4 regions of the Pseudoalteromonas sp. RWi3 genome follow, and region 4 is predicted to be linked to each of the others. Evidence: predicted binding sites of a transcription regulator. Region 4 holds the regulator's gene; each other region holds the start of a gene.
The links. The regulator LexA, encoded in region 4, represses DNA repair genes until DNA is damaged. The targets are predictions, from matches to a motif close to TACTGTATNNNNATACAGTA.
Positions count from the first base shown of each region.

Region 1: the regulator LexA is predicted to act here: its motif matches at 5,741-5,760, upstream of ACFI4Z_RS02135 (SulA-like leucine-rich domain-containing protein).
Region 2: the regulator LexA is predicted to act here: its motif matches at 2,128-2,147, upstream of uvrD (DNA helicase II).
Region 3: the regulator LexA is predicted to act here: its motif matches at 4,668-4,687, upstream of recN (DNA repair protein RecN).

Region 1 is NZ_JBHNYL010000001.1:500,858-508,842, forward strand. It holds gene ACFI4Z_RS02105 (NUDIX hydrolase) at 1-114, shown strand, start outside; gene ACFI4Z_RS02110 (L-serine ammonia-lyase) at 212-1,588, shown strand; gene cysB (HTH-type transcriptional regulator CysB) at 1,644-2,621, opposite strand; gene ACFI4Z_RS02120 (hypothetical protein) at 2,933-3,691, shown strand; gene ACFI4Z_RS02125 (NCS2 family permease) at 3,715-5,007, opposite strand; gene ACFI4Z_RS02130 (tetratricopeptide repeat protein) at 5,136-5,591, shown strand; gene ACFI4Z_RS02135 (SulA-like leucine-rich domain-containing protein) at 5,784-6,218, shown strand; gene ACFI4Z_RS02140 (YchJ family protein) at 6,255-6,737, shown strand; gene ACFI4Z_RS02145 (DUF6500 family protein) at 6,809-7,027, opposite strand; gene ACFI4Z_RS02150 (response regulator) at 7,075-7,985, opposite strand, start outside.
Region 2 is NZ_JBHNYL010000010.1:953-8,937, reverse strand. It holds gene ACFI4Z_RS13170 (dUTP diphosphatase) at 1-396, opposite strand, end outside; gene ACFI4Z_RS13165 (peroxiredoxin-like family protein) at 519-1,148, shown strand; gene ACFI4Z_RS13160 (YacL family protein) at 1,191-1,559, opposite strand; gene ACFI4Z_RS13155 (hypothetical protein) at 1,677-1,901, opposite strand; gene uvrD (DNA helicase II) at 2,212-4,377, shown strand; gene ACFI4Z_RS13145 (tRNA(Met) cytidine acetyltransferase TmcA domain-containing protein) at 4,355-6,448, shown strand; gene ACFI4Z_RS13140 (ABC transporter substrate-binding protein) at 6,417-7,535, shown strand; gene ACFI4Z_RS13135 (CZB domain-containing protein) at 7,594-7,985, shown strand, end outside.
Region 3 is NZ_JBHNYL010000012.1:327-8,311, reverse strand. It holds gene ACFI4Z_RS14345 (Bcr/CflA family efflux MFS transporter) at 42-1,244, shown strand; gene grpE (nucleotide exchange factor GrpE) at 1,269-1,877, opposite strand; gene ACFI4Z_RS14335 (HrcA family transcriptional regulator) at 1,936-2,901, opposite strand; gene nadK (NAD(+) kinase) at 3,006-3,890, shown strand; gene ACFI4Z_RS14325 (hypothetical protein) at 3,969-4,526, shown strand; gene recN (DNA repair protein RecN) at 4,711-6,384, shown strand; gene ACFI4Z_RS14315 (GRAM domain-containing protein) at 6,973-7,293, shown strand; gene ACFI4Z_RS14310 (hypothetical protein) at 7,854-7,985, shown strand, end outside.
Region 4 is NZ_JBHNYL010000007.1:40,996-48,980, forward strand. It holds gene ACFI4Z_RS10925 (PaaI family thioesterase) at 1-175, opposite strand, end outside; gene ACFI4Z_RS10930 (hypothetical protein) at 289-1,059, shown strand; gene lexA (transcriptional repressor LexA) at 1,154-1,771, shown strand; gene coxB (cytochrome c oxidase subunit II) at 2,236-3,381, shown strand; gene ctaD (cytochrome c oxidase subunit I) at 3,378-4,979, shown strand; gene ACFI4Z_RS10950 (cytochrome c oxidase assembly protein) at 4,979-5,506, shown strand; gene ACFI4Z_RS10955 (cytochrome c oxidase subunit 3) at 5,518-6,393, shown strand; gene ACFI4Z_RS10960 (DUF2909 family protein) at 6,293-6,655, opposite strand; gene ACFI4Z_RS10965 (SURF1 family protein) at 6,609-7,349, shown strand; gene ACFI4Z_RS10970 (transmembrane cytochrome oxidase associated protein) at 7,346-7,840, shown strand; gene ACFI4Z_RS10975 (COX15/CtaA family protein) at 7,862-7,985, shown strand, end outside.

The DNA.
Region 1 (7,985 bases), on a different contig from region 4:
CGTTTTGGCCAAACGCTCACCCTTGAAGGGTTTAGAACACCGCATGGATTGTTATGGGGAGCCACAGCAAGCATAATTAAAAACTTTACCACACAACTAGCCATACCAGTTTAAAACCGCACTGCAAATGGTTACAAGCACACAATTACACGTTATTATGTCCGCCCGTTCAAAGGCAGCAGTCGTGCTGAGTAAAAAGTAGAGAAAATATATGATCAGTGCATTTGATATGTTTAGTATTGGCATCGGCCCGTCGTCGTCTCACACCGTCGGACCTATGCGTGCGTCACGTTTATTTGTTAATGAATTACAAGAACAAAACCTATTAACAGATATTACAAGTGTCAAAGTAGAGTTATACGGCTCACTGGGTCAAACAGGGATTGGGCATGGCTCTGGTAAAGCGGTTATTTTAGGGTTAGCAGGCTATGATCCTGAGACTATCGATGCCGACCAAGTCGACGACATTCTTGCTAAAATTGAGAATGAGCAAGTCATATACTTAAACCAAGTTCATAAAGCCGCATTTCCTAAACAAGGTGCCATTGTCTTTCACCGCCGTAAAACGCTACCTAAGCATTCTAATGCAATGGAAATTATCGCATTCAATGGCAACGAGAAAGTAGCGAGCAAAGTCTATTACTCTATTGGTGGCGGCTTTATTGTCACTGACGAAGAGTTTGATAACGAAAAACAAGCAGCATTAGATATTCGCGAACAAAACCCAGCACCTTATCCGTTTGAAACAGCCAAAGATCTACTCGAAATGTGTAAAGAGTCGGGTTATAGCGTTTCAACTTTAATGATGAAAAATGAAAAGACGCTTCGCAATGAAGACGATATAAAAGACGAGTTATTCAATATTTGGCAAGTAATGAAAGCCTGCATAGAACGTGGTATGCGCACTGAAGGTATTTTACCCGGTGGCTTAAAAGTAAAGCGCCGCGCCCCGAGTCTTCACCTAAAACTGAATGTAGAGGTAAGTAACGATCCATTAAGAGCCATGGATTGGGTTGATTTATTTGCCCTAGCAGTGAACGAAGAAAACGCAGCTGGCGGGCGCGTTGTAACGGCCCCAACAAACGGCGCAGCAGGAATATTACCAGCAGTATTAATGTATTATCACACGTTCATTAAAGAAGTTGACCGTGATATTGCAACCCGCTACCTGCTAACTGCAGCGGCTATTGGTATTTTATATAAAAAGAACGCCTCAATTTCAGGTGCTGAAGTGGGTTGCCAAGGTGAAGTAGGCGTTGCCTGCTCGATGGCCGCTGGTGCATTAACTGAAATTGTTGGCGGTAATGTAGTTCATGTTGAAAATGCGGCTGAAATTGGCATGGAGCATAACCTAGGTTTAACCTGTGATCCGGTAGGCGGCTTAGTGCAAGTGCCGTGTATTGAGCGTAATGCTATGGGCGCGATTAAAGCTATTAATGCTTCACGCCTCGCAATACGTGGTAGTGGCGAACAGAAAGTGTCTTTGGATAAAGTCATTAAAACCATGCTTGATACCGGTAATGACATGAAAACCAAATACAAAGAAACAGCCCGCGGTGGTTTAGCAGTAAATATAATCGAGTGTTAAATTTTTAACCATAAAAAAGCCGCTAAATGCGGCTTTTTTTATGGCAATAAAGACGTTACTTAACTGGTAACTCAATATCTGCAAATAGTTTATCTACATCTTCTTGATTGCGTAACAAACTCGCTCGCTCTACTCGCTCTTTTGTTAAATGCGGGGCAAAACGCTCAATAAAGTCATACATATAACTACGTAAGAAACTGCCTTTTCTAAAGCCTATTTTAGTGGTGCTTGCTTCAAACAAATGACTAGCATCAATACAAACTAAATCTGTATCAGTGATTTCATCTATGGCCATTGAGGCAACAACCCCAACACCAAGCCCTAAACGAACATACGTCTTAATTACATCAGCATCTGTTGCGGTAAATACAATATGCGGCTCTAACCCTTGAGCGTTAAACGCTTTATCTAGTTCTGAACGGCCTGTAAAACCAAAAACATAAGTAATCAACGGAAATTGTGCAATATCAGCAACAGTCAACGAATTTGCTTTTTGTGCAAGCGGATGATCTTTAGCAACCACAATACTGCGATTCCAGTGATAACAAGGTAACATCACTAAATCAGAATATAAGTGAAGCGCTTCTGTTGCGATAGCAAAATCAGCATCGCCACGGGCTGCAGCATCTGAAATCTGTTGCGGCGTACCTTGGTGCATATGTAATGAAACCGCAGGGTACTTTTTCATAAAACCTTGAATAACACTGGGCAACGCATAACGAGCCTGAGTGTGTGTTGTTGCAATATTCAATTTACCTTGGTCAGGAAGCGTATGTTCATTCGCAACCGCTTTAATACCTTCTACTTTAGAAAGGATTTCGCGGGAAATATTAATGATTTCATTACCTGCACTGGTAACATGCGTTAAATGCTTACCGCTTCGGCCAAAAATTTGTACGCCCAGCTCATCTTCTAGCATGCGAACTTGCTTAGAAATACCAGGTTGAGAAGTGAATAAGCTTTCAGCTGTCGCTGACACATTCAGTTTATGGTTTTGGACTTCGACGATGTATCTGAGTTGTTGTAGTTTCATGGCTGCATTTTTAGTGTAGTTATACTGCTTATTTATAAATGTAGATGCATGCCAAGCCAAGTGTTTTTTCTTAAAAGTTGAAATTAACAGGCTAAACTGCAGATTATTTATAACGTTTATCACACTAGGCTAGCACAAACGCCCGCTATGAGGTAGCCATCTTTTAACATCAAAATCCTAAACCTTGTTTTCTAGTTAAAAATGATGGCAAAGCCATTTTTTCTTTATTATAAGCTGCGCAAAACTACCCAGTTAGCTTATATTTAATGTAAGATAAAAAGTATTAGCTTATAAAACCAGAGACCTGAACCATGATCGTTTCTATTATTATTGTGTTGATAGTTGCACTGATCGTCATTGCCTTATGGGTGAGTGCTGTACAACAACATAAAGAGAAACAAGAAACAGAGCGTCGCAAAGAGCTCACAAAACAAAAAAAGATCATAGAAGAATCTGAAGATGTACTTCTTAATAGTGCCAACATTCCTATGTCTGAAGGGGTACTGCGCGTAATTCAACGTCGTATTTATGATGCGCTTACAGAAATGGTGCAATTATCTCCCTCTTCAAAAGAACTTAAAAATCGTTTGAATGAGTCAAAAACGCGAATGTCCAATCAAGTTGACTCAAATGAATCTGAAAACCTGGTATTGCCTGATAACGACAAGCAACTCATTGCACTTATCCAAGGTATAAAAAAGTTAAGAGCCCTTTTACGCTCTGAACACGGCAAAGGTAAAGTGGATAGCCAAACATTTGTTGCTGAAGATAAACGAATGGAGAAGCTACAATTAAAAATAAACATAGAGAGTCAAATTAAACGTGGCTTATCTGCCCGTTCAGCTAATATGGTTGGCTCAGCTAGGCAATACTTTGAAAAAGCGTATGCGACTATCTCAGCGGTTCCTTACAGCGATGATTATGTTAATAGTAAAAGGCAAGAACTTGAGGGATATTTAGAAGCCATAAGTACTGAACTTAAAGCTTCTAATGCAACAGCCCTGAAAAAGAAAACAGAGGAAGAGCAAGACGATTTAGATGTTTTATTTGCACCAAAGAAAAAGTGGTAATCCACTTTTTCTTTGCTTACAGGTTACGATAAAAACGCAAACTTAATTACAAACATTCCCGTTAAAATCCAAACGCTTACACTTACTTCATCACGTTTGCCGCATAGTACTTTCACCGCAGTATAAGAAATAAAACCCAGTGCAATACCATGAGCAATTGAAAAGGTAAGCGGCGTCATCAATAAAACCACACTGACAGGTATAGCATCTGTCATATCATCCCAGTTCACAAGCTTAAGGTTTTGTAACATCAACACTGCTACATATAAAATAGCGCCTGCAGTAGCATATGCGGGGACCATTTGCGCAAGTGGTGCAAAAAACATCATCAATAAAAAACAGATACCAACTACAACTGCTGTAAGACCTGTGCGCCCACCTACAGATACACCTGCCACAGATTCAATATAAGACGTTGTTGTTGAGGTGCCTAACATAGAACCAGCTATCGTTGCCGTACTATCAGCACTTAATGCACGACCAAGGCGGGGCATATTTCCTTTCTCATCTGCAAGTCCTGCTTTTTGAGTGACTGCAACTAACGTACCCGAGGTATCAAATAAATCAACAAACAAAAATGCAAATATCACGCTCAACATCGACAGTTCAAGCGCAGCTGCGAAGTCTAATTGCATAAAGGTAGGAACAATTGAAGGTGGCATTGATACAACACCTTGATACTCAACTAAACCAAAACCAAGCGCAATTAAAGTAACTGCTAAGATGCTGATCAGCACACCACTTTTGAAGTCTCTATAAAGCAGCGCAGCTATAATGAAAAAACTAAAAATCGCGAGTAAAGGTCCTGCTTCGGTAATATCACCTAATTGAACAAATGTCGCCGGGCTTGCAACAATAATACCTGCGTTTTTAAGTGCAATGAGCGCTAAAAATGCACCAATTCCAGTCGCAATAGCTTGTTTAAGCACCAACGGAATCGCATTAATAATCCACTCTCTGACCTTGAACAAACTTAATAATAAAAAGATACACCCCGACATAAACACCGCACCAAGCGCAGCTTGCCATGTATACCCCATACCTAAAACGACTCCATAGGTAAAAAATGCATTTAATCCCATTCCTGGTGCTAATGCTAATGGGTAATTTGCCCAAAAACCCATAATAAAACAACCTATCGCTGCGGCGATACAAGTAGCAACAAACGCCGCGCCTTGATCCATTCCTGCTTCAGCAAGCATAGCGGGATTCACAAAAACAATGTAAACCATAGTGATAAAGGTGGTTAGACCGGCAATACATTCGCGACGAACGGACGAATTTTGCGCTCTAATTTTAAAAATGGACTCAAGCATAAGTATTTTTTCATAAAACGAGTGAATAATTGCGTAATTTTACCATAGATTTATGGAATAACAGGACAAATTACCTTTGATTAGACTAAACTTAAGCAGTGAATGAAAACAATAATATGCGTGGTATTATGACAGATACATCTCCGAGTGGACTTGACCTTGAGCAGCAATTAGATAATGTATTGGCGTTTATTACTCAACCGAGTAAAACAGAGCACAATGAAGGCAACGCCGAAACGCCTGACAATGTAGTTACAAAAGCACTGTATTATTTAAAAAACGATCAACCTCCGCTTGCATCAAAATGGATGAGACTGGCCGCTATGGCAGGTAACCAACGTGCGCAGTTTTATTTAGGCTTGTTCTTCATAAAAGGCCAAGGTGTTCCTCAAAGCGTATTTCATGGCGCTGTATGGCTCAGTCTTGCAAGTAGCCAAGGTTATGAACCCGCTACAACCGCATTAGCTGATTTAAGAAAGCATTTATCAACTAAACGCTTTCAAGATGCTAAATGTTATGCAGCAACACTGTATGAGCAAATACATCAACAACAGTTCAATCATTTGATCCCCTCAACTTCATAATCTGCTCCAGTGAACGGGGTAATTTCAATAAAAACATAAGCCACTGTTTTAAAAAAATTTAAAATATTAAATTTATAGAGTAGGTAATTTAAAATCAACAATCGTTCAAAAAATAACAAATAATGCTTGCACACAACAACTGTATAAACTACTGTATACACATACTGTATAAACAACCAGTGAGTGACCGTTATGTTACAGCCAATTACCTTAAGAACTGTTAAAAGCTACCAACAAGATAACCTCAGTTCATCTGTCAATGTAATCCAGATTGAAGACGAAATTTCAGCGACCTTCGAATTATTGAAAGTGCTTCATCATTACAATAGCCAAAATGCATGGACACTATTAATTGCACCCGACCACGTGCCTAGTAAAGCATTATTAGATTCATGCTCAATTGACACATCTAAACTTCTTGTGATCAGACAAAAGCACTTGGTGAATTTAGAGTATGTGCTTAATTCTGCTCTTCATAACGGTAACTTTGCAGCTGTGATAACATGGACAGATATTTTAAAAAACAACCAGTTAGCTGATTTATCGCTTAACTTAGAACACGCTTCAGCCAAGCTATATTGCTTTACAAACAATGAGTCTTCAGAAGAGTTAGCATTGGCGCAATAAACTGTTATGCTACCCGTTTTAGACTGGGTAAATAACATGGCCTCACTCTCAGACCTTCCGTGTTTATGTAATAGTAAAAAGAAATATGCCCAATGCTGTGAAAAATTGCACTTGGGTACAGCTTACGCAACAACGCCTGAACAGCTTATGCGCTCTCGCTATACTGCTTATGCGATTAAAAATACTGAGTATATATACCAAACCTATGCGAATGAAAAGCAGGTAGAAAATCCACTAAATGAAATTGCTGAATTTGCAAGTAGTTCTCGGTTTATTAACCTTGAGATCCTGATGTCTGAATACGACGAAAATAACGGCGTGGTGGAGTTTTGTGCGAGCTATTTTTATAAAAATTTATTTTGCAAACTACACGAAAAGTCGCGATTTATAAAAGAAGAAAATGTCTGGAAATATTTAGATGGGGAAATATTTCCAACTACTGAAATGAATATTGGCAGGAACGACCTTTGCCCATGTGGTAGCGGTAAAAAATATAAAAAATGCCATATGAATACTTAACTTAACGGTTTGAGCAGTACTACAAGGGGCTGTGAGCAATCACCTGCCCCTCAAATATCTATGTATACTGATTATAGTCTCTGAATCATCATATCTTTTATTTTCTGCGCTTTAACAAAGTGATCTAACTGATGCGTTTGAATCCACCAAGTAGCAACTTGCATTAATAACTCTGGTTCATTGTTTTTATTGGCAAAAAAAGCATAAAAAGACAAGCCAACATCTTGCCCTTTTGCACCTATTTTTTTGTCACAAACGCGGATTATACGTTCCCTAATTTCATCATCCATATTTAAAAGCTCCTTTTACAAACGTTAAACTATTACTGTTAAAATATTTATAAATATTTACCCATCTGAGCTATCAGTTTTGGTAATTGATCTTCAATAAGTTCCAACTGTTTCTCAACATTCAATTGCTGGCTTTTAGCCTGTACTTCTATTTCTGCAAAATGTTGTCTTAAGCTATTCGCTCCTACTTCACCTGATAACCCTTTAAGAGAATGGGCGCACTGGCGGACCTCTTCATAGTTTTTATCACTGATAAACTTCTTGAGGTCTAAGAACTTTACAGGCGCTGTCACTATAAACATATTGCAAATTTTATTTAGCAATACTTCTTTATTCAGAAGCCTTGCAAGGGTCGCTTCTCTATCCCATAACTCACTAGCCTCAGGCTTTGTTTGAACACTTAATTTTGCATCGTTTTCATAATTAGATAGAATCCATTTTATAAGTGTATCTTGTAATACTTCTATATTAAAAGGCTTACTTACATAATCATTCATACCCGCAGATAAGCACTTTCCCTTTTCATCAATCGTTGCATTAGCCGTCATTGCTATAATAGGTATATCTTTAAAAAAAATGCCTGCTTGACCAGAACGAATTTTGTGACATGTTTGATAGCCATTAAGTATTGGCATTTCGCAATCTATCAAAATACAACTGATTGGATGTTCTGTTGATTCGCTTACTTTAAGCGCTTCAAGAGCCTCAGCACCATTATGAGCCGTTTGTATTATTAGGGGTAATCCTTCAAGTGCTCCACAAGCAACATCTATATTTATAGTATTATCGTCGACGATTAAAATGCTACAACCGTCTATTTGTTGAATCACATTCTGTGATAGCTTGCTAGGCGCAATGACTACATCGTGAGGCTCTTTGTCAATCGGTTGCGAATAACCAATCGCTTTGAGTAAATTTCTGTAAGTTAAAGGTTTACTTATTGCGATAACTTTGGATT
Region 2 (7,985 bases), on a different contig from region 4:
AGCCATACAACCTGCAAAAGCTGCAGCATTAAATGTTTTATCAGCAACAGCTGACGCCGCTAGTATTTCAAGTGTTTGCTTAAAGTCATCTGCTGTTTTTGGTGAGCTCAATTCTTCTTCAAGCTGTTTTGCTAAATCTAGGTAGCTTGTCTCACCATCAATGCGCAGTGATAATCCAAAATGAAAAATATCTACTAGCTCTAAGATAACTTGCTCAGTATCTGGTGTTTGTTTTTTCCACCATTTCCAGCCGTAATGATCGAGCATTTCAGCACACTCAACCCAAATTGCACGGTTCCACTCAAAACCTTGGCTAAACCACTGCTCATGAACTTTGGTATTCATGGCGTTTTGCATTTCTAGCATTACTACTAGTTTATTTAAATTGGCAGACATGTCTCTTCCAGTTACTGTTTCCTAATTGCGGTTAATAATACAGATAACTAAGATCTATTGAAATTATTTCTGTTGTTAGCCTGTCTAGTTTCATTATCTAAATCAAATAAAAAGAGAGCTACATGCTAAAATCAATTTTACTTACTTTTACTATACTCTTAAGTACAGGTGTATCTGCAGCAACAGCGACTAATATTGCTGATGAAGCTGAGCAAGTTAGTCCACTTATGCCTGGGCTCACAATCCCTGCTACAACGCTAAAAGATAAAGGCGGAAATAATGTTGATTTAAGTAAGCGCTTTGCAGAGAAAACAACTGTACTAATAGTTTACCGCGGCGGCTGGTGCCCATATTGCTCAAAGCAATTAGCAAGTATTCAAAAAATAGAAAAACAAATTGCTGATTTGGGGGCGCAAATTATTGCCATATCACCTGATAGCCCTGAAAAACTAGCACAAACTAAAATTGATTCACCTAATTATCAATTACTCTCAGACGATAGCCTGACTTTAAGCCAAGCACTCGGACTTGCATTCTACTTAGATGATAAAACCGCCACGATTTATCGTAATAAGCTTGGAGTAAACTTTGTATCACTCGATGGTAAAGCAAAAGTTGCGCTACCTGTTCCCGCAGTATTTGTGGTGGATAAAAAAGGATTAGTGAATTTTCAATATGCTAACCCAAATTATAAAGTCCGCCTGACTAAAAACTTATTGCTCGCTGCTGTTAAATCAGTCTCTGAACAGTAATAACATAAATAAAATTTATAGCACAGAGCTGCGACTCTGTGCTTATCTTCCTGCTGTAAACTCATGCCATGAATTGATTAAATCAACAAAATCCTCAAAACCACAGCCACTACTTAATCCATTTTCTTCTAGCATAAGTTCATCGTCTTGATAGGCAACGAGATCTTCTGAATCTTGGTGCAATGCATGTGCCTCAAAAATGGCTTCATCTTTATTTAAGATTAAATCAATTTCTTGACCTTGCAGCCTTAATGGCTCAAAGCTACTAGCAACTGATGCAATTAAAGCCTGTACCATGGCAACTTTATCTTTGCCAATCTCTTCATTTAACCAGCGCCCAATCACAGCATGTTCGTTGCTAATTTTAATACGTAAGCCACTAATCGGGTCACGAATAAATTGATATTCCATAACTTTGTCTCAATACAACTAATACATAGGATTATAACCTAGTCAGTTATGAATAACGAAAGCCAGATACAAAAATAGCGCTATACAGCGCTATCTTTTGCATTTTAATAAAGCGTTCTACCGGTAGGATCTAAAACGTGCGGCATCAATGATGGCCCAAATATATACGATAGGTAGAAGCACAAAACCTATTGCAACGTAAATCAATACGCCACTAATGACCCAGGCTAAGAAAAAGAAAATTGCCGCCATAATACGACCTTGCACTAACTGTCCAAGTCCTGGAAAAAATATATTACAAATTGCTGCGATTACATTACCGCCTGAACCTTGCTCTGCCATATTAACCTCAGTTATTAATTTAATTTTCTTATTAGATACTTACACACTTCGTGCCAACTCTTTAATTTATTAATAATCATAAGCTTATATAAAAACCAATAAATAGAAACTTATCTTTAATCGTGATTTTTACTAAATATCAGTCAAATTGGCTACAGCAAATATTTCATACAACAATAGCTTAGCTAAAAACACGGTTAAATAGAATAAAGAACATTTTTAAATTAACTGTTTATAAAAACAGTATTTTATTTAGCCTAACAAAAACACCTGTTATACTGCCTGCAATATTGATTGAAAAGGCGTGATGATGGACGTTTCAGAATTACTCGATGGGTTAAATGACAAACAACGGGATGCCGTAGCTGCTCCACTGCAAAATATGCTGGTGCTGGCAGGGGCTGGCTCTGGTAAAACTCGAGTACTGGTTCATCGCATAGCCTGGTTAATGCAGGTAGAGCAAGCATCTGCTTACAGCGTTTTCGCAGTAACATTTACCAATAAAGCAGCAAAAGAAATGCGCTCTCGTGTTGAAGAAACACTCGGCGCCCCTGTCGGCGGTATGTGGATTGGTACATTCCATGGTTTATCGCATCGTATTTTGCGCGCACACCACCGCGAAGCTAATTTACCTGAAGCATTTCAAATTTTAGACTCTGATGACCAACTAAGAATGATCAAACGCTTATTAAAAGCGATGAACATTGATGATAAAAAATGGCCTGCTAAACAATTTGGTTGGTACATCAGCGCGAAAAAAGATGAAGGCCTTCGCCCAAAAGACATTCAAGCTTATGATATCAATGAGCAAATGATGCTTAAGGTTTATACTGCTTACCAAGAAGCTTGCGATCGTGCCGGTTTGGTTGATTTTGCCGAAATTCTGCTACGCAGTTTTGAAGTATTAAAAAATAACCCAACCTTACTGCGCCATTATCAACAACGCTTTGCCCACATGTTGGTGGACGAATTCCAAGATACCAACACCATTCAATATGCGTGGCTTAAACTACTTGCAGGCGATACCAACAGCATTATGATTGTTGGAGACGATGATCAAAGCATTTATGGCTGGCGCGGTGCTAAAATTGAAAACATTAAACGCTTTTTAACTGATTTTGAAGCCGAAACAATTCGTCTTGAACAAAACTATCGCTCCACCGCCACTATTCTTAAAGCATCCAATGCGCTTATTCAAAATAACTCAGACCGTATGGGTAAAAGTCTGTGGACTGATGGCAATGAAGGTGAGCCAATCTCTATCTATGCCGCGTTTAACGAATTAGACGAAGCACGCTTTGTTAGCAGTAAGTTGCGCAGCTGGCTTAATGCGGGTAATGCATTGCAAGATGCGGCTATTTTATATCGTAGTAACGCGCAGTCGCGGGTACTTGAAGAAGCCATGTTACAAGAAGGCTTAAAATACCGCATTTACGGTGGTATGCGATTCTTCGAGCGTCAAGAGATCAAAGATGCCCTGGCTTATTTACGCCTTGTCGGTAACCGCCAAGATGATGCTGCTTTTGAGCGTGTTATCAACACGCCTGCCCGTGGTATTGGCGATAAAACCCTAAGCCACATACGTGATTGTGCTCGTGCTGAATCATTACCTCTTTGGTATGCAGCTAAAGCAGTTGTTGAACAACAGCACTTATCTGGTCGTGCAGCTAGCGTTGTTAGTAAGTTTGTAGAGCTCGTTGAGCATATAGAAGAGAAAATTGGCGACCTTATACTTGAAGAGCAAGCCAAGTACGCAATTCAAACATCAGGCTTAATGGCTATGTACCAAGCCGAAAAAGGCGAAAAAGGCCGCGCTCGAGTAGAAAACTTAGAAGAGCTTATTAGTGCGTGTGGTCAGTATGAATTACCTGAAGACGAAGAGTTTAGTTCACCACTACAAGGCTTTTTAGCCTATACCTCGCTTGAATCAGGTGATGGCCAAGCAGAAGAACATGAAGACGCTGTGCAAATGATGACGCTTCACTCAGCAAAAGGGTTAGAGTTCCCGCTGGTATTTATGGTGGGTGTTGAAGAAGGCATGTTCCCTTCTCAACAAAGTAATGAAGAATCTGGCCGTTTAGAAGAAGAGCGCCGCCTGTGTTATGTTGGCATGACCCGAGCAATGGAAAAGCTCTATATTAGCCACGCCGAGAGCCGCCGTTTATACGGCCAAGAAAAATACCACAGCCCGTCACGCTTTTTACGTGAAATGCCTGAAGATTGTGTTGAAGAAATTCGCATAAAAACTCAAGTCTCTCGCCCACCTGCTGCAGGACGTTTTAGCTCATCGGTTAGCCATGCAGCATTTGAAGATAGCGGCTTTAATTTAGGCCAACGCGTTGTGCACGCAAAGTTTGGTATTGGTACGGTGTTAAATTATGAAGGTGCTGGTGCGCAATCACGAGTACAAGTGAACTTTGACGATGTTGGCAGTAAATGGCTAGTAACCCAATATGCACGACTTCAAGCAATTTAATACTGAGCTAAACAAAGCATTATCACAACTTGCCTATGCTAAGCATAGGCAATTATTACTGATCACAGGTGAACAAAGCTGGTGCTATTTAGCTGCCCAGCACTTGCTCAACGAGCTAAATGGCGCCAAGGTCAATGTATTATCAAAAAGCACAGAGCTAACTTCTAGTTTTTGGCCAGAGCACACTCATCAAATTTTAGGTCAAGAGTTTGATCATGCGATTTATGATGGCTTTAGTGGCATTTTACCCGACAAACTCGCAGCACTAAGCGGCACTGTTAAAGCAGGTGGTTTATTGGTACTGCTTTTGCCTGAAGTGAGTAACTTAGAAAATTGGTGTGATCCTGCTTTAACCTATTTTCAGTCCTATGCGCAAAATCGACCCATAAGCTTTTTTAACCAACGCTTAGCAAAATTATTACCACAAAGTAAGGCACTGCGTTTTAGCCAATTAAATGGCTTTGCAAGTACTCATGATAACACTGTAGAAATGGGAGTTATTGATTTAACTGAGCAACAAGCGTGCATTAAGCAAATTGTAAAAACAGCTAACGGCCGAGCAAATCGCCCTTTATTAATAAGTGCAGATAGAGGCCGAGGAAAGTCATCGGCGCTGGGTTTCGCTGCTGCGCAATTGTCATATAAAAAAATAGTGATTTGTGCTCAACAATTTACTGCTTTACACAGTTGTTTTAAACACCTCGCACAAGCACGTAATTTAAGCTACAACGCATCAGATAAACAACTGGCAAATTTACATTATAGCCCGCCCGATCAGTTACTGAACGAGCTTCCAGAATGTGATGTATTATTTGTAGATGAAGCTGCCTCTATCCCCGTGCCACTACTTATAAAAATGCTCACCCATTACCCGCGTATTATATTTGCAAGTACCATAGTGGGCTATGAAGGCAATGGTCGAGGCTACACATTAAAATTTAAGCGCTATTTACAAACCCATTATAAAAACATGCGCAGCATTGAACTCAAGCAGCCAATTCGTTTTGCAACTAACGACCCTCTAGAGCAACAAGTATGTACACTGCTTGCACTTAATGCGCACTATGATGACCAGTCCAGCAGCTTTGGGCCTATTGTATTTCAAGAAATAAAGTCTAAAAACTTCTTACATGATGAGTCATTACTAATTGAAGTTGTTGGCTTACTGTCATTGGCACATTATCAAAACAGCGTAAATGATTTACGCCACCTGCTCGATGCCACTTCACAACGTCTTTTTGCGTGTTTTGATAATTCCAAAATTATTGCAGTGTGTTTGGTAGCGATAGAGGGTGGGTTAACACCTGAGATCTCTCAACAAGTCGCAGCTGGTAAACGTCGGCCACAAGGCCATTTAATGGCGCAAACATTAGCGCAACTTGCGTTTAATTCAGCGGTTCTTACTAAGCAAATGGCGCGTGTTGTTCGTATCGCTGTTGCGCCAGATAAACAGAACAAGGATATTGGCTCTCGGTTACTTCAATTTACAGAAACTCAATTGTCTTCACAATGCCACTATTTTGGAGCAAGCTTTGGCGCTAATGATACGCTGTTGAGGTTTTGGCAAAATAATGACTTCAATCTAGTAAAGTTAGGCTTTAAAAAAGATAAAGCAACTGCAGAGTATTCAGCGCTAGTTATTAAACCGTGCGGTGTAGACAATACTTTAATAAAGGCGCTAACTACACAGTTTAACGCCGACTTCGCATTTCAATTGCTGGGTCATTACCAGCAGCTCGATCACCAATTAGTCGAAGTTATTATCAGTAATATGACCCCCTCTCCCCATTCAAAAAGCGAAAATGAGCGCTTAAAGGCATATATAGCGAGTGATTATCAAATTCACAATATTAAACCTTTATTGTGGCGTACATTTTGGCACTACCCAAATAGCCTAAAAAACTGTGATGAACATACCAAATACCTTTTAATTAGACTAATATTACAAAATTGGTCGTCAGAAAAGTCACGCCATGCATTACTTAGTAGCGGAAAAAAATCACTTAGTAAACAATTTAAACAGGCTGTAATTAATTGGTATGAAACTCTCTCACATTCAAATCTATTTTAAATTGTTACCGTGGCTGTGCGCTTTCGTCAGCTGTCTATGCTCTGCTTCAAAGCCCCCAGAAATAAAATTAGGAATGTCCATCGCCTTAAGTGGCCCGGCAAAACAAATTGGCGAACAACTTCATTTAGGGAGCCAAACCTATTTTGATAAGCTTAATAAAAAGGGGGGAGTTAACGGTTCAAAAATAAACCTTATCATTGCCGATGATGGATATGAGCCTAAAAGGGCTGTTAATAATACCCATCGCTTTATTCAAGACGAGAATGTTTTAGCCCTATTTGGGGCAATGGGCACTCCCACAAGTCATGCCGTTTCACCAATATTAGAAAAACTGCAGATACCTTATCTTATGCCCTTTAGTGGAGCTGACTTTTTGCACTTAAACCCGACTATAAACGTGTTTAATATTAGAGCAAGCTATTACGATGAGGCAAAAGTACAGATAGAATATTTAGTCGAAGAAAAAAAGCATACTAAGATAGGTTTTTTAATTCAGGCTGATGAATTTGGTTATGTTGTAGAGACTGGGTTGTTAAAATCACTCTCAAAATATAATTTAAAACCTATTAAAGTAGCACGTTATCTCCGTAATACTCATGATGTTGATCGAGCACTAAAAACATTAAAAAGAAGTGGGGTTACAGCCATCTGCTTAGTTGGCACATATAAACCCCTATCAGAGTTTATAAACATAGCTTATGAAGAGGGCTTCAAACCGGACTATACCAGTATTTCATTTGCCTCGAGCCCTGATTTATTCTCCAGCTTGAAATACCCCACCGATTTAATGGTTACAGAGGTGGTGCCCAACCCTGCCAAGTGTGAAAGCTATTGGTGCAAAGAGTTTTTATCCGATATGAAAGATGCAAATATACTTAAGCCGAGCCGGCTTCACTTTGAAGGTTATTTAAATGCGGTTATTTTCAGCCTAGCAGCTAAGAATTGTGAGTCACCATTAAAAGCAGAGTGTTTAATGGTACAGCTAGACAAAACGTTTAGCCAAAACAAAGAAGTACATGAACTATTTACTTATCTAGAGAAAAATAACAAGCACAAGGTATACCGTTCATTATTCTCGTTAAAATAACTGCTATTTTTCAATAATGTTCTATCCTTAAGATACCCTACTAGGTGATGAGGAAACTATGGATTTAATTAACTTTCGTGTTGGACAAAAAACTATTTCGTTAAAGATATTAGACATATTATTAACGGAGCGTTTTGAAAATAACCTGACTTCATTGCCAAATGACAATAAGAGCTTTATTGGTGTAAAAGACTATATGGAAACACCAACACCAATATTTGACTTAGGTATTGTGCTCAATAACCAATCGACATATATCACCAACAAGCAACTTTCTGACCTCCTTGTAGAACGTGAAAAAGAGCATTTAGAGTGGCTAGATGCTCTTGAAGCAAGCCTGAAAAATGGTATTCCTTTTAATAAGTCAACCGACCCTGATAAATGTGAATTTGGTAAATGGTATACTAATTTTAAAACTGATAACGAGGATCTCAAAACCATTCTTGATAA
Region 3 (7,985 bases), on a different contig from region 4:
CGCTGATACAATGCGCACCAAATTCTGTTTTCGAGTGGCGCATGCAAATACAATCTTCTGTGCTTAACAAGCGCATCTTACTCCCTCTTTTAGCGAGTATCGTTGCTATTACCCCTCTGGCAATCGACATGTATTTACCTGCGATGCTAATCATTGCAAACGATCTCAATACAAGTATGCCTAATGTGCAAATATCTCTAAGCTTGTACCTTGCTGGTTACGCACTAGGAATGCTTTTCTTCGGCCCAATTGCCGATCAAATAGGACGGCGAGTACTCGCAAAGATCGGGTTAGCTTTATTTGGATTAAGCTCCCTTGCTTTAGCATTTTGTAATGACATACACCTTTTTTGGTTTTTACGTGTAGTACAAGCTTTTACTGGTGCAGCTGCAACTGTGGTTGTGCCAGGTATTATTCGTCATATTTATCAAAAAGACACGGCTAAAGGCATGTCTTATGTATCCATGATCATGATGGTGGCACCTCTCGTTGCGCCAACTGTCGGCTCAATGATAATGGGGCTTTCTCATTGGCAGACGATTTTTATTGTACTCGCTTGTTATAGTTTTACTATTTTAGCGCTAACTCAAAGATACTTAATTGATATTCCAATATTTAAAAGCCCACTTTCAGGTTTTGCACTTTTTTTTGATAGTTATAAAACCGTATTTAAAAATAAAAATGCGCGTGCAGACATAGCCAGCTCAATGTTTGTTTCTTTTGGCTTTTTTTGCTTTTTAACTGCTGTGCCCTTTGTATACCTTGATTATTTTTCAGTATCTGAACAATTATTTGGTTTATTGTTTGCTTTTAATGTAATGGCACTGATGTTTGGTAACTTTTTAAATACTCGTTTAGTACCGCGAATAGGCTCTAGAAAGATGCTCTATTATGGTTTGTTTGTAGGGTTTATGTCGGGAAGCGCGTTGTTATCATTTAGCGTGCTTCATTTATCGCTGTACTTTATAGTCGCGGCTATTGCACCTCTTATGATGAGCCTAGGTATTATTGCCAGTAATGCAGATGCCCTTATCTTAATGCAGTTTGAAGAAAAGTCAGGAACGGCAACCGCCGTCATCGGTACTTTACGCTTTGGCAGTGGTGCACTTGTTGGGCCAATACTAGCCTTAATGCATGCGCAAAGTGCCGTGCCCTTTTCAAGTTTAATGTTCAGTGCGTTAGTGCTAACTTTACTTGCTCAAGTTTGGCACCGAATACAAAGCAAAAAAAATGCCCGTAATTAACGGGCATTCCTAGAATATTTTAGATTACTCAGCGGCTTTTGACACCATCACCATTGCAGGGCGAAGTAAACGACCATTTAAAGTGTAACCCTTTTGCATCACTGCTAGTACTGTATTAGGTGACACATCATTACTTGGCTGGATAGACATCGCTTGGTGAAATTCAGGGTTAAACTGCTCACCTTGTGGGTTTACAATTTCAACACCAAACTTAGCTACAGCATCATTAAAGCTCTTCACTGTCATATCAATGCCTTCAAGTAACGGCTTAAGTGTTTCGTTCTCTTTGTCTGAGAATTCAATTGCACGTTCTAGGTTATCAATCACTGGAAGTAGTTCGTTAGCAAACTTTTCTAAAGCAAATTTATGCGCTTTTTCAACATCTTGCGCTGCACGACGACGAATATTTTCAACATCAGCTGCAGCACGAACAACACCATCTTTCTGATCATTGATTGTTTGCTTTGCCGCTTCGAGCTCTGCGTAAAGCATGGCGATTTCAGCTTCTGGACTAACTTCTTCAGCTTCATGCGCATCAGCAGCCTCTACAGCCGCTTCAACGTCTGCTTGCATTTGCTCTAACTCTTCGTTTAATTCTACTTCTTGCTCTGGTGATTTTGTCTGCTCAGACATAATAAACGTACTCCAATTCTTTTCAATTGCGGTAATTATGGGGATTGAATAAAAAGATTCAAGAGTCAGATGACTCGATTAGTTTAAATTCTTGGATGATTGCTTCAATTTGCGCCGATTTTGGACAAATTATACAAAAACGACTTTGATATTCTTGATTTTGAAAATACGGCACACTAATTACCATTAACTCAGAGCAATCTGCAAATGGCAGTTGTTCTGAATTAAGCACAGAAACACCATTTTTAAAAGCCAGTTTATCTTCAACATAATTTAAAAATGACACGCCAATATTTAAACTTTGCTGACAATCCATTTGCTTATATAAGTAATTTTCACCCACCACAATACTATTGTCTGAGCCAAGTTTCTGGCTTAATTCGCGGGTCCATTGTGTTAATGAGTCATGACAATTACGTGGCGCTGTATTTGCCATTGCTTGCATACGATACAAGCCTTCCATGAGTGTTTGTTGACTAAATACCGTGTTGAGCCAAGTGGCAAATTGATATCGAACAGCGTCTGATGAATCATCAGGTTTGTGAATACAAATATTATGGCTTTGACCTGCTCTATCAATCAATAATATGAGCCAATCATTACTGTCGAAATCAAGCACCTCTACTCTGAAAACATGCTGAGAGCGGACTTGAGGCAAGCCAACACAACAACACACTTTAAAACGCTGGCTTAAATCGTGGGCTAACTCTACAAGCTTTGACTGCGCTGGATGCCAATATTGAGCAATCTCATTTAATGCAAAAAACTCCGTTAACCAATACTCAAAACCTGCATTGGTCGGAACGCGCCCAGCAGATGTATGGGGTGAGTATAGTAAACCTACTTTTTCAAGCCGAGACATGGCATTACGCACGGTGGCCGAGCACACTGCCATGCCTTTTTGTTTTGCTATTTTACTGGATGCCACGGGAAGGCCTTCACCATCACAATACAAGCTCATAACGGCGGAAAATATTTGCTGATCTCGAGGATTTATATTCATATTATCTACATCTTGCTGCATAAAGCTTATATCGGGGCAAAGAGAAGTTATTTCAAGGCTCTGAGGTTTTCAATTCACTCATTTTTAAGTACTCTAGCGTTATTATAATTATTTGCGTGAATACCATGGAATCACCTTTTAAAACCATAGGCTTAATTGGAAAAGTAAATCACGATGGCGCAACCGCAACGTTAATACGCCTGTACACTTTTTTAAATGCATTAGGCTTTTCTGTTATTGTTGAGCAACGAACTGGACAGCAAATAGACGATATTCCTAAAGACAAACTCGTTAAATTAATTGAGCTTGGTGAAAAAGCCGACTTAGCAATTGTTGTTGGAGGCGATGGTAATATGCTAGGTGCGGCGCGTGTACTTGCTCGCTTTAACGTTGCGGTAATTGGTGTGAACCGAGGGAATTTAGGGTTTTTAACAGACTTAAACCCTGATGGCTTTGAAGCAAGCCTAGAGCAAGTGTTAAGTGGCCAATATATCGAAGAAAACCGCTTCTTGCTTGAAGTTGAAGTCTATCGTCATGCTGAACTCAAAAGTGCTAATTCGGCCGTAAACGAAGCTGTACTTCACGCCGACAAAGTTGCTCATATGATTGAATTTGAAGCATTTATAAATAATGAATTTGTCTTTTCTCAACGTTCAGATGGTTTAATTGTTTCAACCCCCACAGGCTCAACAGCTTACTCATTATCTGGTGGCGGACCTATTTTGACCCCTGAGCTGAATGCTATTTCGCTGGTCCCAATGTTTCCTCATACCCTATCAAGTCGACCTTTGGTCGTCGATGCCGATAATGAAGTTCGATTAAAACTAAGTTTAGAAAATACGGATAGCTTACAAGTGAGCTGTGATAGTCATGTAGTACTAGCTGTGTTACCAGGTGATGAAGTCGTGATAAAAAAAGCAGATAAAAGACTCCGGCTTATTCATCCAAAAGAATACTCTTACTATCATGTTTTACGTACAAAGCTAAATTGGGGTAGTCGTTTGTATTAATTTTATTGCGCTAACTCATACATTAGCGCAAAATACCATGAAATTTATAATCACATAAATCAGGAATGTTTATTAGCGATGACTTACGTTGTATTTTTTGCTATTTTGTTATTAATAACTTTACTAGGTACATACCTTGTAATTGAAAATAACCGCCGTAATGCACGAGAGGCGGAAAAAAAGCTGTTTAATAACCGTGTGGCAGAAGTAACGAGCAATTTAAAAGGGAAATTAAATTACTTTTCTGAGGCTCATATACTTAGGCCTAAATATATTCCGCGATTACAAGTCATTGCTAGCAACTTTTTTGTTGTACAACCCCATAGTGATGAAAACTTATTGTATTTAGAACGAATTGTCGAATCTTTCATCTCAACAGTAAATAGCGAACTGACTAAATCGTTTGTCACCGGTGAACGTGACAAGTTAGCTGAGCAACTTTCTCTTTTTGTTGCTGAGTTACCCTATGCGGGAATTGAATATAACCGTGATTTTTATTATGAGACACTCCCTTCATTAATTAAAACATTAGAATCACCTGATATCACAAGTGATCAAGGTGTGCCTGAAGTAGATGAAGAACAAGACTCTGACGATTCAAATACTCAGTCATTTACTCAACAATTGAGTAACTAATAGTTAAATACCTCAGGGTGCTAAAGCACCCTACCTTTTACATTTCAAAGCACATCCCCGACTTCAAATACACTTCTCTAGCAACAGCCACTACTTTGGAATTTGAACAAAAGTAGAAATTTTATTTGCAAAAAAACGAAACACTGTATAAATTAACAGTTAATTGACTGGATGGATGAACAGTATGTTAATTGGACTCGAAATTAAAAACTTTGCCATTGTAAATAATCTCAGCACCGAGTGGCATAGTGGTATGACCGCTATTACTGGTGAGACTGGCGCAGGTAAATCAATTGCAATAGATGCATTATCACTTTGCTTGGGTGAACGTGCTGATGCCACTGCGGTGCGTCCTGGTACAGAGCGCGCAGAAATTAGTGCTCACTTTGATATTGCTAACCTGCCTAATGCAACTGACTATTTACAACAGCAGTTATTAACAAATGATGAAAACGAATGTTTATTAAGACGTGTGATTTGTAAAAACGGTCGTAGTAAGAGTTATATCAATGGTAGTCCTGTTACAGCCACACAGCTAAAAGAGCTAGGCCAGCACCTAATTTCGATTCATGGGCAGCATGCGCACCAATATCTTTTAAAAGCAGACCACCAACTCAATTTGTTAGATGCCTACGCAGGACACTCTGGATTGGTCGCGAATGTGCGTAAACGCTATCGGGAACACCAAAACTTGCAAAAGGAGTACTCTATTCTGGAGCAGTCTCAACTGAAAGAGGCGGCGCAAAAACAGCTTCTAGAATACCAAGTAGCCGAACTTGACGAATTTGCTCTTCAAGAAAATGAATTCCAACAGATTGAAGCTGAGCACCATAAGTTAAGCCACAGCCAGACGATACTTGAATCGTGCCAACGTGAGCTACAGCATTTATACGAAAGTGATGAGCAAAATGCTTGCTCAATATTACAGCATAGTGCTCAACGCTTTGCTGAGTTGGCACATTACGACAACAGCTTAAATAGCGTAGCGACTTTATTAGAAGAGGCCGCTGTACAAGTAGAAGAAGCCAGTCGTGAAATTAGAAATTATGCTGATCAAACTGAACTAGATCCAAGTCGCCTTGTTGAAGTAGAAGAGCGTTTGAGTGGTGCTTTAGATTTAGCTCGAAAACACCATATAAAGCCTGAAGAGCTCGTAGATTTTCATCAATCAATCAGTAGTGAGCTGGAATCAATTAGCAATAATTCATCACGGTTAGAACAATTAGAATCTGAAATAATCTTGTCTTTAGATCTTTATAAAGAGGCCGCTTGTTTATTAAGTGAGAGCCGGAAAAAAGCAGCAAGTGATTTAAATAAACTGATAAGTCAAAGTATGGCGAATTTATCGATGGAAAACGGGCAGTTCGAGATTCAACTGAGCCAAGAACCAACACGCGCGCCTACAGTACTAGGCTTTGACTCTATTGCATTTTTAGTCTCAACAAATCCAGGGCAACCTTTACAGCCATTATCAAAAGTAGCATCAGGTGGAGAGCTTTCACGAATTAGCTTAGCCATACAAGTCATTATTGCGCAAAAAGTAACAACGCCAACACTTATTTTTGATGAAGTAGATGTGGGTATTTCTGGCCCTACGGCATCTGCTGTAGGAAAGTTATTACGCCAATTAGGCAAATCAACACAGGTCATTTGTGTGACACACTTACCTCAAGTGGCAAGCTCTGGTCATCAACAGTTTTTTGTAGCCAAAGAAATTGCAAACGGCGAAACATTCACCCATATGAAATCCTTGAATAAGGATGGCAGAATCGACGAAATTGCTAGGCTGCTCGCTGGTGACAACATTAGTAAAATGGCAAAAGCGAATGCCAAAGAGCTCATCTCTGCACATGGCTAAAACATTTTATGACTGATTTAGTTAAACATTTAATTACACATTTTAAGCCACTATAAAATTAGACAGAATATATGAAGAATTACTTATTAAGGACCTTAACCCTGTTATTAGCTTTAATTATGCTAGCTGGGTGTGAGACAAGAATAGCTCAGTCAATAAATACCAATCAATTTCAATGGGGTCCGATTTTAACACTTATCTACGCCAGTATATTATTGACCCCCATAGTGAGCTCTGTATTACTGGTATTTAGCCAATATAAACCACTTGCCTTCAAAGTTAAGTTGCAACAATTTATTCATTTTTCGTTGCTTGGGATGCTTGTACTCGCGTGGTTCATAGAATTAAGCAACACACATATTATGAGTAGTCGATTGGATTTAATCATCATGTTAGCTGCACTATTTTTACAAATGTTGGTCGCAATTTCAGTTTTTGTATCTGTGAGTAAACACCAACAAAAACATAACAGAGACAAATATTTTTTGTAACGGCAGTTTTACAACAAGAAAGCAAAGTTTCATTTACAAGTTTGACACATTCCAACTAGCAACATAATATTTGATACAAACTATCATGGAGCGAATTATGGGTATGTTACTTTCTGACGTAACGCAGCTAAAAAGCAGCTACGCAACACTGCAGCTTGGTTCAGCAAAAGCGGATGGGCGATTAACATTAACTGAGCACTTGCTTCATTTTGAATCACTCAATAAACAGTTAAATTTAGGTTCATATACAATTAAATTAAACACCATTAGTCGTGTTGAACCCTGTACAGGAAAAGTGGCGGGTATCATTCCGATAACACAAAGCGGTATTAAGATTACAACGAAACAGAATCATAATATTGAGTTTATTTTACCCGATCCCGAACAATGGCTAAACAGCTTAAGAGCAGACCACTAAGGTTAGTTGGCCTCTACTGATTAAAATACATTCAAACTAGAGCGACTTAATCGCGGTACGGGTATGTAACCTTCTGGTCTAGAAAACTGCTATTACGTTACCCAATGCCTAAAATCTATGTGAAAATAAGTAAAAACCGAGCGACGCTTAAACGTCCTACCCGCGTTCCTTACCACCATCCATGTAGGCACAGAACACAAAGGGTATTGATGCTGCGTTATCACCTTTTTATGGGTAAAACCCGCAGCATAGACGCTTTGACCTTGCCTAAACACCAAACAAACTGCTTAAAAATCAACCTTGCAAGACCAACTAAACCTAGAGAAGATCATTTTTAACAGTACATTAGTATTCGTTCATTAGCATAAGTTTATGGGCTATTTTAATAAGTCTACTTAGCTTTTTTATAGAGTATTATCATTAGTATAATTGTAATAACATAAACTAACCTTTTAGTACTGTAAAATATCATTAAATCCAATTAATACCGCTATTAAACTTTACATCTTTATTAATTCGTCTCACACTTGAATTATCTGGAATCTGTAAAACAATTTAAAATGAAATATTTATTAACTATTTTTACACTCATTTCTATTCTTTCACTGCAAGGCTGTGGCAGTGAAGAGTCCACTTCTGGTGACTCAAGTACACCAGGAGAAGGTGCTACTATGTATTTTGATGCCTTGTAT
Region 4 (7,985 bases):
CCATTCCAATAGGATTGTGGTGTGCAGGTATTGCAGGCATAGTTGCCACTAAATAGTCGTCGCCAATCTCAGTGATTTCTATACCCATGGTTTTCATTAATGTGCCTTGGCCATTAATGCCTTCATCAAGTTGTTTACACTGCGCTAGAGTGATTGGGTGATACCAAATAGTCATGGAATGTCCTCAATTATAAATTTAAAGCCAGTCTACACTTTTGTACACTTTCCTACAGTTAAGATCATCTAAATAGCTAAAATATACCTAATGTTACATTTTAGGAACGCATGATGAAAAAAGGAATAATGCTGTTAATTGGCTTTTTATCGTTATCCAGCTATGCAGATATCAATCATCAGGTTGATCTCGGGTTTACTGATTTAAGTGGTTTGGATAAAGCATTTTTAGGTGCGAGATACCGTTATTTTAGTGATGACTTAAATGTCTTATCGGGTCCTCAAGAGTTGAAAAGTCACTTGCACCGAGTGAACAATATTGCGTTAGGTGGCTTTGCGAATGACAACCTTTATTATATTACCAGTGATGCGACTTATTATTGGCAACATGGCTTAATTTTAGCGGCTGGCTTGCGGCATGTTGATGATGATGGCGGCCATAGGCAATCAGACAGCTCTTTAGTGACGGCCTCAATTGGAAACCAGGTAAATGATCAACTACAAATAGGCTTAACTGCTTTTTACAACTATTTTCAAGGGAGAGACTATTATTTAAAAGACAATGTAACGTCGGTTGAATGGAGTTATGCGCCGTATGTGCGTTGGACCAGCTTAACCAATAATAGAGGCTGGGATCTACAAGCTAAGCAGTTAGTTGGGCGCTATCGGTATGTTCAAGGGCGGGTAGCGTATTATATAAATCAAGAATGGTCAGTTGCTTTGGTCGCTAATGTTCGTGATCATGGCAATAATACTGATAACTATGAGTTGCAAACACAGTACTGGTTTAATGAGCATATAGCGTTAAAGTTTGGTTTAGGCGCATCTTTTAAATCTGATGATGGTTTAAATAGTGCCACTTTATTATTAAGTACTAGGTGGTAAACAAGAAGGGCTAAAGGTAACTAATTTAAAATTTGCGATTTTTAAATAACTGTATATACTCACAGTTAAATGTACTGTATGGAAAACCAGTTGTATGCGCCCATTAACGAATCGCCAAGCTCAAATTCTCGAACTCATTAAAGTATTTATCAAAGATACTGGGATGCCACCTACGCGCGCCGAAATAGCCCAGACCTTGGGTTTTAAAAGTGCCAATGCAGCTGAAGAACACTTAAAAGCACTTGCTAAAAAGGGTGTAATTAAAATGAAGCCCGGTGCCAGTCGTGGCATTCAGCTGGTAGAAGAGGATGAGCCAGAACAGTTAGGTTTGCCATTGATTGGCCGAGTTGCAGCTGGTGAACCAATACTTGCACAACAACATGTTGAAAGCCATTGTCAGATTGACCCTTTAATGTTCAAGCCAGCCGCTGATTTTTTACTGCGTGTTCAAGGTATGAGTATGAAAGACATTGGTATTATGGATGGTGATTTACTAGCAGTTCATCGAACACAAGTTGCTGAAAACGGCCAAGTAGTTGTTGCGCGTGTTGACGAAGACGTGACAGTTAAACGCATTGAAAAAGCAGGGAAGAAAGTTCTCTTACATGCTGAAAATGATGAGTTCAGTGCAATTGAGGTCGATCTTGAGCATGAATCATTTAATATTGAAGGGTTAGCGGTCGGCGTAATCCGTAACGCTGATTGGATGTAAGTGCGGGTTTACTGCACAAGCCAATGATAAACATTAAGCTTGTTTAGATAGTTACTGGCTTATTCAGCTTATGCTCAATGCACCAAATGAGTGAAATTTGGTGCTTTTATATTTTTTCAACTTTAGCTACTGTATCTCACACTTCTATGTAGCGTCTTAACCCTTATCATACCTTGTTATCCGCTAGTTTTAAGCCCTTACACTATTTCCCAAAAACAAAATAACGCCCTGATTTAACATTGTTATTTTTGCACCAAAATAGAATTTTATTTACTTAAAAACTTGCTAATTGTTTATTTTTTAACTAATTGGTTAATACGCTGTGTTAATTAGTGATCTTTTGCGTTGTAGCGTCTGAAGGCAAAAATATAACCAGTAACAATAAAAAATAACGAATTGGCGCGAATAAAGCAGTGCCGCCTCTTCGCTTTGCGTCTTGCAATAGCATCAAAAGGAGCTGTCACATGGGTAAATTGAGCTCTACCTTGTGGCTTATATTACTAATGCTTCCGCAGCAATTATTGGCAAACAGCCAATTTAATATGCGCGAAGGTGTAACCGATATAAGTAATAACGTTTATCAACTGCACATGACAATTTTTATAATATGTTGTGTGATTGGGGTGATTGTATTTGCCGTTATGTTTTGGGCATTAATACATCATCGTAAATCGAAAGGGGCGGTACCTGCCCAATTTCATGAAAGTACAAAAGTCGAGATACTTTGGACGGCAATTCCCTTTGTCATTCTTATAGCCATGGCAGTACCAGCCACTAAAACTTTAATAGCGATGGAGGATGCCAGTAAAGCTGACATCACTATAAAAGTGACGGGGTCGCAGTGGAAGTGGCATTATGAATACATGGGAGAAGATGTTGATTTTTATTCTATTCTTTCAACACCAAGTGACCAAATTGCAAATCAAGCTGAAAAAACGGATACCTATCTACTCGAGGTTGACAAACCTTTAGTGCTACCAATTAACAAAAAAATTCGTTTTTTAATGACCTCAGATGACGTTATTCATTCATGGTGGGTGCCTGACTTTGCTGTTAAGAAGGATGCCAATCCAGGCTTCATCAATGAGACATGGACCCGAATTAATGAAGAGGGTATTTACCGAGGTCAATGCGCTGAACTATGTGGCAAGGACCACGGTTTTATGCCAGTCGTAGTAGAGGCCAAGTCCGAGGCAGAATTTGATGTTTGGTTAGCCAATGCTAAGCAAGCTAAACAACAAGCTGCAGCTGCGGATGCAGCACTATTAGACCAAACCCTACCAAAAGAAGAGCTTATGGTATTGGGTGAGCAAGTATACATGGCTAGTTGCGCTGCCTGCCATCAACCCACAGGCATGGGATTACCCGGTGTTTTCCCTGCTCTTAAGGGAAGCCCTATCGTATTGGGAGATATTAAAGATCACATAGATATTGTTGTACAAGGTAGCCCAGGTACTGCCATGCAGGCGTTTGTAAAACAACTATCAATTAAACAGCTTGCCGCTGTTATTACCTATAAACGTAATGCGTGGGGTAACAATACAGGTGAAGTAGTTCAGCCAAGTGATATTCAGGCATGGATTGATGAAACTGCGGAGGCTAAGCCATGAGTAGCATAACAGACGAGCATAATAACGACGTTGCGCATCATGATGCGGGGCATCATCACCCAGCAAAGGGTTTTAAACGTTGGTTATTTACTACTAATCATAAAGACATTGGTAGTTTATATTTAATATTTTCACTTACCATGTTTTTAATTGGTGGTGCCATGGCTATGGTGATCCGTGCTGAATTATTTCAGCCTGGGTTACAGCTGGTCGACCCTCACTTCTTTAACCAAATGACCACGGTTCACGGGTTAATTATGGTGTTTGGAGCGGTGATGCCAGCATTTACTGGGTTGGCAAACTGGATGGTGCCCTTAATGATTGGCGCGCCGGATATGGCTCTACCTAGAATGAATAACTGGAGCTTTTGGATTTTACCTTTTGCGTTTTTGATTTTGTTAGCATCGTTGTTTATGCCAGGTGGTGGTCCTGCATTTGGGTGGACATTCTATGCGCCGCTTTCAACAACGTATAGTAATGATAATACCGCTTTATTTGTGTTCGCGGTGCATATAATGGGCATTAGCTCCATTATGGGTGCCATCAACGTGGTTGTAACTATCGTTAATATGCGTGCGCCTGGCATGACGTGGATGAAACTTCCGTTATTTGTTTGGACGTGGTTGATCACAGCGTTTTTATTGATAGCAGTAATGCCCGTGTTAGCCGGTGCAGTCACTATGGTATTAACTGATAAATACTTCGCAACCAGCTTTTTTGATGCTGCTGGTGGGGGCGATCCGGTTATGTTCCAGCATATTTTCTGGTTCTTCGGTCACCCTGAAGTGTACATTATGATATTGCCTGCATTTGGTATTATTTCGACGATAGTACCGACCTTTTCTCGTAAAAAGCTTTTTGGCTACGCCTCTATGGTGTACGCAACCTCCTCAATTGCGCTGCTAAGCTTTATTGTTTGGGCGCATCATATGTTCACGACGGGAATGCCTGTTGCAGCTGAGCTATTCTTTATGTATGCAACGATGCTGATATCGGTGCCTACTGGGGTAAAAGTGTTTAACTGGGTAGCCACCATGTGGCGAGGTTCTATCAGCTTTGAAGTACCCATGTTGTTCAGTATTGCGTTTATAGTGCTGTTTACTCTAGGTGGATTCTCAGGCTTGATGTTAGCTATTACACCTGCCGATTTTCAGTATCACGACACGTACTTTGTGGTGGCACATTTTCATTATGTGTTAGTGACCGGAGCCGTATTCTCGATAATGGCGGGTGCATACTACTGGCTGCCAAAATGGACGGGCAATATGTTTAATATAACCTTAGCTAAGTGGCACTTTTGGCTATCTTTGGTGAGTGTAAACGTGCTGTTCTTCCCAATGCATTTTGTGGGGCTGGCTGGTATGCCAAGACGGATCCCAGATTACGCGCTGCAATTTGCTGACTTTAACGCGATTATTAGTATTGGTGGCTTTGCCTTTGGGTTGTCGCAGTTACTATTTGTTGTTGTGGTTTATAAGTGCGCGAAAGGCGGTGACAAGGTGCCAGCAAAAGTGTGGGATGGTGCTGAAGGGTTGGAATGGGAAGTTGCATCGCCTGCGCCGTACCATACGTTCGAAACACCGCCGGAGATTAAATAATGACGCATGCGCCTTTGCTTAAACGACTGGTATTAATATGCATAGGCATGTTTGCTTTCGCTTTTGCTTTGGTGCCTTTATACGATGTTTTTTGCGATATCACAGGCTTAAATGGTAAGCCCTCTCTAGAGCAAGCACAGCAAAGTAACACCATTACTGATAATCGCGAAGTGGATGTTAGCTTTACAACACATGCTCAAAGTGGCGCGCCTTTTGAAGTGAAATCACATGAATACAGTGTGGTGGTAAAACCTGGTGCAATGCGAGAAGTATTGTTTAAGGCAAAAAACCTTAGCAACCAAGACAAAGTTATGCAGGCAGTTCCCTCAGTGTCACCGGGTAAAGCTGCTAAGTATCTTCATAAAATGGCGTGTTTTTGTTTTGACCAACAGCCGCTTAAAGCGGGAGAAGAAGTTGAGTTTAAACTCCTTTTTTATGTCGATACTGAGCTACCAAGTGATGTTGAAGAGTTAACTTTGTCGTACACCGTATTTGATATTAGTAGTCAATTTTTGGCTAGTAATTAGGAGCAAGTAAGATGAATCAAAATTACGAAAAATACTATGTACCAGATCAAAGCCCTTGGCCAATTGTGGGTGCTGTTGCGATGTTCTTAATCGCTGTAGGTGCTGCGCTAACTGTCATGCAAGCAAGTGAAGAGGGTGGTAATGGACATTACATATTGTACGGTGGCATTGCTATTTTACTCTATATGTTATTCAGCTGGTTTAAAAATGTGATTGAAGAATCGCATCAAGGTTTGTATTCAGCCCAGATGGACAGATCATTTCGCCAAGGGATGAGCTGGTTTATTTTCTCTGAAGTAATGTTTTTCATGGCTTTTTTTGGTGCATTATTTTATGCCCGAATGATATCTGTTCCTTGGTTAGGTGGCGCAGGTAACAATGCGATGACAAATGAAGTGCTATGGCCAACATTTGAAGCTGTATGGCCATTAGTGACTACGCCAGCTGGTGATACAACACAAGCAATGGGGTGGCTTGGACTACCTTTAATAAATACAGTCATACTGCTCATCTCATCTGTGACGCTGCATTTTGCCCATGTGGCAATGGAAAATAATAAACGAGGTCCGTTAAAAGTTTTTTTGGGTGCCACTATTTTACTTGGGGTTGTGTTTTTAGGCTTACAGGTTGAAGAGTATATCCATGCTTATCAAGATCTAGGGTTAACCTTAGACTCGGGTGTTTATGGCAATACATTTTTCTTGTTGACCGGGTTTCATGGTATGCATGTGACATTGGGTACAATTATTTTACTAGTTGTATTCTTTAGAATATTAAAAGGCCATTTTAGCCCCAAAAAGCACTTTGCTTTTCAAGCTGCTGCTTGGTACTGGCATTTTGTTGATGTAGTTTGGTTGTGTTTATTTGTGTTTGTATATGTGTTGTAGGATTTACATTCGGGTTGATATAGCCAAGTTTAAATGCGGCAATGACAACAAAAAGTACAACGACAGAAAATAGCACGCGACGGCCTAAATAATGAGACATAGGCCGTCCTTTATCACGACCAGAGACCATAATAAATAACGCACGAAATAAGTTAAAAAGTATAAACAATAACAACAGTACAATAATAATTTTTATAATCACTGGGTTCACCTTTATGCAGTTAGTTTTATGGCGTAAACAAAAGCTTAGCTCAATTTTCATCGTTTGCGTGGTGTTAGTTGTGGTATTCGTATGTTTGCGTTTGAGTTATTGGCAAATACAGCGTGCAGAAACGAAAAAGTTGCAGCTTGCACATATTGAGAGTGTGCAAGACCAGGGGGTTATGCAATGGTCTCAAGTGCAGGCATTACCAGTTACTTGGAATAAAACTGGTATAAAAGTCACTTTTACTGGTCGGCTCGAAAGTCAGTATTATTGGTTGCTGGATAATCAAATATACCAAGGACAAGTAGGCTACGATGTGCTTACTTTATTTACACCAACAGGCAGTAAAATCCCCATTGTTGTTAACTTAGGGTGGGTAAAAGCACCTCTCACACGTCAACAGCTTCCAACCGTTAATCTGCCAAAGCAGCCTATAGAAATGACAGTACAATTAAAACAAGGACACCTCTCAGGTTTTACCTTAGAAAATAGTGATGCAGCTCAGTCAGATGGTTGGCCTAAGCGAATTCAAAATATTGATTTAGAAGCTTTCTCTAAACAAGCAGGAACATTAATGGCTGATTTTATTGGCTATCGGCAAGGCGCAGGAGATGAGCTAGGTATACCGCATTATCAAGCTGTTGTAATGAGCCCGCAAAAACATTATGGCTATGCGGTGCAGTGGCTGTTAATTGGTTTAGCGTGTATTGGGGTTGCTGTATTTGCAAGTAAAAAGAAGGATTTAAAATGAAAAATAAACCGATGATCATATTTATAGGGTGCTGTTTGGTGCCATTAATTATGGCGTATTTATCACTGAAGTTTGAGTGGATCACTCCCGCTATCAGTAACAATGGCGAGTTTTTAGCGACTGAAATAAAGCTAAAAGAGTGGCAAGAATCAGAGCATAAGCAATGGACAATTGCACTTAATCACCCACAGCAGTGCTCGCAAGCATGCACTGAGCAATTAAATGCAATGGATAACTTATATGTCGCACTGGGTAAAAACCAAGGCAAAGTAGACATGGTGATTTTAGGAGAACCAAAAGAAACCGCAACATCATGGCGACAATTAGCAGAAACAGATCAGCTTGAGCCTGCAAGTTTATATCTAATTGATCACATGGGTTTAGTTGTTTTGCATTACCCATATAAGCAAGAACCACAACAAAACCGCTTAACACAAAAGGGGCTATTAAAAGACTTAAAAAAGTTACTCAATTATTCGCGCTCAAGCTAATGCCATTAAAAGGGGCTGATGATGTATAAAAATTATAAAAACTTAGTGGTAGCAACCTTCTTTTTATCTATCGTGGTTGTAGGGTTAGGCGCTTATACGCGCTTAAGTGATGCAGGATTGGGGTGCCCTGATTGGCCAGGCTGTT